Methylosinus sp. H3A: one gene and its partner. The protein of the gene in region 1 binds, or shares a complex with, the protein of each later gene. Links are inferred from orthologs where the notes say so. Each region holds a gene or a part of one and is shown on either strand. Other genes may lie near its edges.

The links.
Region 2: the proteins of tsaB (region 1) and tsaD are in contact, whole or in part, in a solved structure (PDB 4WQ4), measured with the Escherichia coli proteins. The link is inferred for Methylosinus sp. H3A from one-to-one orthologs.

Annotation. Positions count from the first base shown.
Region 1 is NZ_JADNQW010000005.1:3,466,799-3,470,018, reverse strand. What follows is about bases 48-2,954. They hold tsaB (tRNA (adenosine(37)-N6)-threonylcarbamoyltransferase complex dimerization subunit type 1 TsaB), read left to right. Parts: upstream 48-1,100; coding sequence 1,101-1,808; downstream 1,809-2,954. Other genes in these bases: IY145_RS19010 (TonB-dependent receptor), read right to left, coding at 2,319-2,954; IY145_RS19015 (GNAT family N-acetyltransferase), read left to right, coding at 1,820-2,311; IY145_RS19025 (NifU family protein), read left to right, coding at 503-1,054; IY145_RS19030 (hypothetical protein), read left to right, coding at 48-377. Outside these bases: more of IY145_RS19030, read left to right, coding at 18-47; more of IY145_RS19010, read right to left, coding at 2,955-3,220. UniProt on the Escherichia coli protein: Required for the formation of a threonylcarbamoyl group on adenosine at position 37 (t(6)A37) in tRNAs that read codons beginning with adenine.
Region 2 is NZ_JADNQW010000005.1:4,314,845-4,318,055, reverse strand. Bases 314-3,211 are described here. They hold tsaD (tRNA (adenosine(37)-N6)-threonylcarbamoyltransferase complex transferase subunit TsaD), read left to right. Parts: upstream 314-1,173; coding sequence 1,174-2,250; downstream 2,251-3,211. Other genes in these bases: IY145_RS22960 (NAD(P)H-dependent glycerol-3-phosphate dehydrogenase), read left to right, coding at 2,823-3,211; IY145_RS22965 (phospholipase D-like domain-containing protein), read left to right, coding at 2,281-2,826; IY145_RS22975 (MarC family protein), read right to left, coding at 375-1,001; IY145_RS22980 (cytochrome c1), read left to right, coding at 314-334. Also shown: more of IY145_RS22980, read left to right, coding at 1-313.

The DNA of each region.
Region 1 (3,220 bases):
TGTTATCGGCCGCGGCGATGCGAAGCGCCGCCGCCGAAGAGATCGCGCGCGTCGACGATGACGCGCACATCGAATGGTTGCGGCGGATCGACGAAGCGCGCGAAAGATACGACGCATTCGCGTCGCGCGTCGTCGCCGATTTCGACCACGCCGTCGAAACCCACGCGCCACGCGAAGTTGCGCGTCTCGACGATCCCACCTTGCGCAGAGGCGACATCGTCGTCACGGCGACGGGCCCGATGATGTTCAAGGGCTCGAGCAAATCCGTCTATGATCTCTCCGACTTCGAGCCCGTCGGCGAAGCTCATGCGAGACGTTCGGAGCATCGTGCGGCGCTGCTCGACATATTGCGCGCCCCCGCCCTCGGCGGCCGCTGACTCCGCGCGCTCTCCCCGGGGATGGGGCGGCGCCGCATTTGCTGTCGCGCGGATGATTTCGTGCTAGAGAAGCCACGACAATATCGCCACGCCGGCCTTGAACCGGACGCCGCGGAGAAGACCCCATGTTCATCCAGACCGAGACCACGCCCAACCCCTCCACGCTGAAGTTCCTGCCCGGCCGCCCCGTCCTCGCCGAGGGCGCGCGCGAGTTCCGCACGCCGGAGGCCGCCGCCGCCTCGCCGCTCGCCGGCGCGCTGCTGTCGATCGACGGCGTCGAGGCGGTGATGTTCGGCCCCGATTTCGTCTCCGTGACCAAGACGGACGCCGAATGGGCGCATCTGAAGCCGGCCATCCTCGGCACGATCATGGAGCATTTCAGCTCCGGCCAGCCGATCGTGATCGACGCCGCCGAGGCCGCCCCGGCCGAATTTTTCGATCCTGCAGACGCAGAGACCGTGACGCAGATCAAGGAGCTGATCGTGACGCGGGTGCGCCCGGCGGTCGCCAATGACGGCGGCGACATTACTTTCCGCGGCTTTCGCGACGGAATCGTCTATGTGGCCATGAAGGGCTCCTGCTCGGGCTGCCCCTCCTCCACCGCCACGCTCAAGAACGGCATAGAGAATATGCTGCGCCATTTCGTGCCGGCGGTCGCCTCGGTGCAGCAGGTTTGAGAGGCCGCTTTGAAAGGCGCGCGAAACCCGTCATAATCCGCCGGCAATGAGAATCCTCGCCATAGACACGGCGCTGCCCGCCGTTTCCGCCTGCGTGCTCGATCTGGGCGCCGCTGACCCTATCGCCAGCGAGACGGCGCCGATGGAGCGCGGCCACGCCGAGGAATTGCTGCCGCTCGTCGAGCGCGTCGTCGCCGCGGCGGGCGGCGGCTTCGCCTCCATAGGGCGCGTCGCGGTCACGGTCGGGCCCGGCTCCTTCACCGGCATCCGAATCGGGCTCGCGGCGGGCCAGGCCATCGCCCTCGCCGTGAAGGCGCCCATCGTCGGCGTCTCGACTCTGGCGGCGCTGGCGGCGCCCTACATCCTCATTCCCTTCGACGGCGTGGTGGCGGCGGCGATCGACGCGCGCCACGGCCAGGTCTATGTGACGGCCTATGGGCCGGACGGCCGCACGCTGCTCTCGCCCCGCCGCGTCGGCGCCCATGAGGCGCTGAGGGCGCTGGGCTCCGGCCCGCTGCGCCTCATCGGCTCGGGCGCGCCGCTGCTGGCGGAGGAGGCCCGCCTCGCCGGCCTCGAGGCGGAGGTCGCGAGCCGGGCTGCGGCGCCCGACATCGCCTTTGTCGCTCGGCTCGGCCTCGCGGCCAATCCGGAGACAGCGCCGGCCCGTCCGCTCTATCTGAAGGCGCCGGACGCCAAGCCTCAGGAACGTCCGTCTCAGGAACGTCCGCTGCAAGACGCCCCGGCCGGCGTGTGAGCTGCAGCGTCATGAGTTTGTTCTCGACATTCTTCCCCAAGCCGCACTACGTGATCCGCCCGATCGGGGCCGATCACGCCTATGACTGCGCCAAGCTTCATGCGGCCTCCTTCGCCTTTCCCTGGTCCAAGATCGACTTCGAGAGTCTTTTGACCGACCGCATCGTTCTCGCCGACGGCGCGATGAACGAGCGTCTGCTCAAGGACGAAATGGGCGGCATGGCGCTGTCGCGCCTGCTGCCGCCGGATGCGGAGATATTGACCTTCGCCGTCGATCCGGCGCGCCGCGGAACCGGGCTCGGGCGGGCGCTGCTCGCGGCGCATCTCACCAATCTCGAGCGCGGCGGAGCGCGGCTCGTCTTCCTCGAGGTGGCCGCAGACAATGTGGCGGCGCTGAAGGTCTATGAGCGGCTCGGCTTCAAGACGATCGGCCGGCGCGAGAATTATTACCAGCGCCCCGATGGCGAGCGGCAGGCGGCGCTGACGATGCGATGTGAGCTGTGAAGGTCGCTCATTCGAGCCTGACCTGAATTGTGCCGCCGAAATAGCGCGGCGCATTCTGCATGCCGACAGTCGCCTGCGTGGTGGCGTTGCCTTGCGACCACGCCGTTATATATCGCTGATCGAAGACATTCTTGGCCCAGAGCGACACGGTATATCGTTGGTCGTCGGTGCGCAGGCCGAGTCCCGCATTCACGATCGAATAAGCGGGCTGCCAGTATTGGAACACGGAAAACGGATGGGTCAGCTGGGTCTTGTCCTGCCAGGCGAGATTGACGTAACCGAATCCCGTGATCGAACGGTCCCAATCCGGACCGAGGTCGCGAAGAATCGGCCCTAACGGACGGTCGTAGTTCACGCCGACGTTAATGGCCCATTTCGGCAGATTCTCCCAGCGCGTGTTCGAGCGAGACAGATTCAGAGGCGCTTTGACGAATCCCGCAGGCGCAGGATTGGGAGTCGGCCAAATCCAATCGGAAGGAGGAGCGGCGTTCGAATAGTCGATGTAACGCGCCTCTGTGTAGGCGCCGTTGAAGCTGAACCACAGCCGTTCGATCGGATTCCAACGGCCGGTGAATTCGAAGCCGCGCAGCCGGACATGCGGCACATTGCCCATATAGCTCAAGCGCAGAGGCTGCCCTGTGCTGTCGGTGTAGCTCGTGTCGACCTGCGTGGCCTGAAAGTTGTAAATATCGGTCCAATAGAGATTGAAATTGGCGATGAGCTTGCCGTCGAGCCAATTCGTCTTGACGCCGAGCTCATAGTCCCAATTGCTTTCGGCCTTGGTGATGACGGGCTGAAATCCCTTGAATGTCGTGCCGGATATGATCGGCAGGGCGGCGACATTCGCCGCCCCCGCCTTCTCGCCGCGTCCGACCAGGCCGAACAGGAGAATGTTTTCATTATATTTAT
Region 2 (3,211 bases), 850 kb from region 1 along the record:
TGGCGTCGACTATATCGTCGCCCTGCTCAACGGCTATGCGGAGGCGCCACATGGCGTCGAACTGGCGCCCGGGCAGTATTACAATCTCTACATGCCCGGCCGCCGCACCGGCATGCCGCCGCCGCTCTCGGACGGCGCCGTGACCTATGACGATGGAACGCCGCAGACGGTCGACCAATATTCCAAGGATGTGAGCGCTTTTCTGATGTGGGCGGCCGAGCCCCATCTCGAGGAGCGCAAGTCGATCGGCCTGAAGGTGGTCGGCTTCCTGATCGTCTTGTCCTTCCTGGTCTATTTCACCAAGCGCAAGATCTGGTCGAACATCCAGCATTGACGCGACAGGGCGACGCGATCCGGTGAGATCGCGTCGCCGCTCACCCCTGCAGAAACGCCCGCACGCCATCGGCCACGAATTGCACGGCCAGCGCCGCCAGCAGCACGCCGAGCAAGCGCGTCAGCACGACATTGGCCGCCGTGCCGAAGAATTGCGCCACCTCGCCGGCGATCAGGCAAAAAACCAGACAAATCGTCATGATCGCGGCGATGACCGCGATCAGCGTCGCGATGAGCGTCACGCTGCCATGCGCGTCGCTGGCCAGCAGCACGGTCGCCGTGATCGCGCCGGGGCCGGCCATCAGCGGAATGGCCAGTGGATAGGCTGCGATATTATGCACATGCTCGGCGAGCGCTTTTTCCGCCGCTTTGGAGTCGCGCTGTATGCGGACGCCGAACACCATTTCCGAGGCGATCGAGAATAAGAGAAACCCGCCGGCGATGCGGAAGGCCGGAATAGAGATGCCCATGGCGCCGAGCAGCCTCTGGCCGATGAGCGCGGAGCCCACCAGAATGGCGAGCGCATAGACGCTGGCGCGAAAGGCGATGATGCGTTTGGTGCGCGCCTCGAGTCCCGAGGTCGCCGCGACGAAAACCGGCGCGAGGCCGAGCGGCTCGACGACGACGAGCAGCGTCACAAAGGCCGAGACGAGATAGTCGAGATCCATCCCGGCCTCCGGTGGGAACGCATCCGGCAAGATAGCGCGCGGCGCATCGAGCGCCAGCATCTAGAGGCCGGGCGCCGCTTTGCTTTGCCTGCCCGCGCGCCTATAGGTTGGCGCCAGTTTCCGCTTCCGCCGGCGCGGCGATTCGCCCGCGCCTGCGCTCAAGGATCCGTCCATGCGCGTTCTCGGCATTGAAACCACCTGTGACGAGACGGCGGTCGCCGTCGTGGCCTCGCGCATCGGCGGCGATGGCGGCGACATTCTCTCCAATGAGGTGATGAGCCAGATCGCCCAGCATGCGGCCTATGGCGGCGTGGTGCCCGAGATCGCGGCGCGCGCTCATATAGATGTGCTCGAGCGGCTGATCGTGCGCGCCCTCGACACGGCCGGGACCGATCTTTCCGGCGTCGACGCGATCGCGGCCTCGGCCGGGCCGGGGCTCATCGGCGGCATTCTGGTCGGGCTCACGGCGGCCAAGGCGCTGGCGCTCGCCGCCGACAAGCCCTTCATCGCCGTCAATCACCTCGAGGCCCATGCGCTGACCGGCCGCCTCACCGAGCGGCTGGACTTTCCCTATCTCGCTCTGCTGATCTCGGGCGGCCATACGCAGCTCGTCGCCGTGCTGGGCGTCGGCGACTATAAGCGGCTCGGCTCCACAGTGGACGACGCCGCCGGCGAAGCCTTCGACAAGGTCGCGAAAATGCTGGGCCTGCCCTATCCCGGCGGCCCGCACATAGAGCGGCTCGCGGAGGAGGGCGACCCCGCGCGCTTCGACTTCCCGCGCCCCATGTTCGGCCGCGAGGGCGCGGATTTCTCGCTCTCCGGCCTCAAGACCGCGGTGCGCCAGGAGATCGCGCGGCTGGAGATCACACGCCCGGGACCGCCGACGGAGCGCGACGTCGCCGATCTCGCCGCCTCCTTCCAGGCGGCCATTGTCGATGTGCTCGTCGATCGCGTGCGCTCTGGGCTGCGCATCTTCACGCAGAATGGCGGCCGTCCCAATGGCCTCGTCATCGGCGGCGGCGTCGGCGCCAATGGCGCGATCCGCCGCGCGCTCACCCGCCTCTGCGCCGAGACCGGCCTGCGCTTCGTCTCGCCGCCGCCGAACCTTTGCTCCGACAATGGCGCGATCGTCGCCTGGGCCGGGCTCGAGCGTTTCGCGCGCGGCATGACGGATGATCTCACCTTCGCCGCGCGCCCGCGCTGGCCGCTCGACGCCACCGCCGGAGCGCTCCACCACGGCAAGGCGTGAGCTTGCGATGCGGTCGGCGGGGCGGTTGAGATGAAGCGGCTGTTGCTGGCCGCGGCGGCGACCTTCTCGGTTCCGCCGCCGCCCGGCGGCCTGCTGTCGCAGGAGCCGCTCGCCGTCGGCGTGCGCGTTTTCTATGGGCCGCGCGCCGGCTTCGAGGATCTCGATCTGCGCCTCATCGGCGGCGCGCGAAAATCCATCGACATGGCCGCCTATGTCCTCACCGATCGTGCGGTGATCTCGGCTCTCGGCGCAGCCGCCATGCGCGGCGTGCGCGTGCGAATCTATCTCGACGGGGAGGAGCGCGGCGGCCTCAGTCCCGCCGTCGAGGCCGTCGCCGCGGCGCGCAATATGGAGATCAAGCGCAAGGGTCGCTCGCGCGACCTCATGCATCTGAAATCCTATCAGGTGGATGGTCGGGCGCTGCGCAGCGGCTCGGCCAATTTTTCCGTCTCGGGCGCGGAATTCCAGGACAATGACCTCATATTGATCGAAAGCCCGGCCGCCGTCGCGCAATTCGAGGAGACTTTCGAGCGGCTGTGGGCGCGCTCGGACAATCAGAAGATCGGGATGAGATGAGCAGCGAGGAGAAGATCGCCGTGCTCGGCGCCGGCGCCTGGGGCACGGCGCTCGCCAATGTCGCCGCGACCGGCCGCTCGGGCGTCGCGCTCTGGGGTCACGATCCCGAGCATATCGCCGCTCTGGCGCGCGACCGCGAGAACCGCGCGTATCTCCCCGGCATGCCGCTCGCCGAGGGCGTCGCGCCCTGCGCCGAGCCTTCGGTGGTCGCGGGCGCCGGCGTCGTGCTCGGCGTCGTCCCCGCCCAGGCGATGCGCGGGGTCGCGCGGCGCTTCCGTCCGATTCTGGCGCCCGGAACGGCTTTCGTCATCTGCTCCAAGGGCATAGAGCGCGGTACGCGCCGTTTCATGAGCGAGGTGGCGGCCGAGGAATTGCCGCAGGCGAA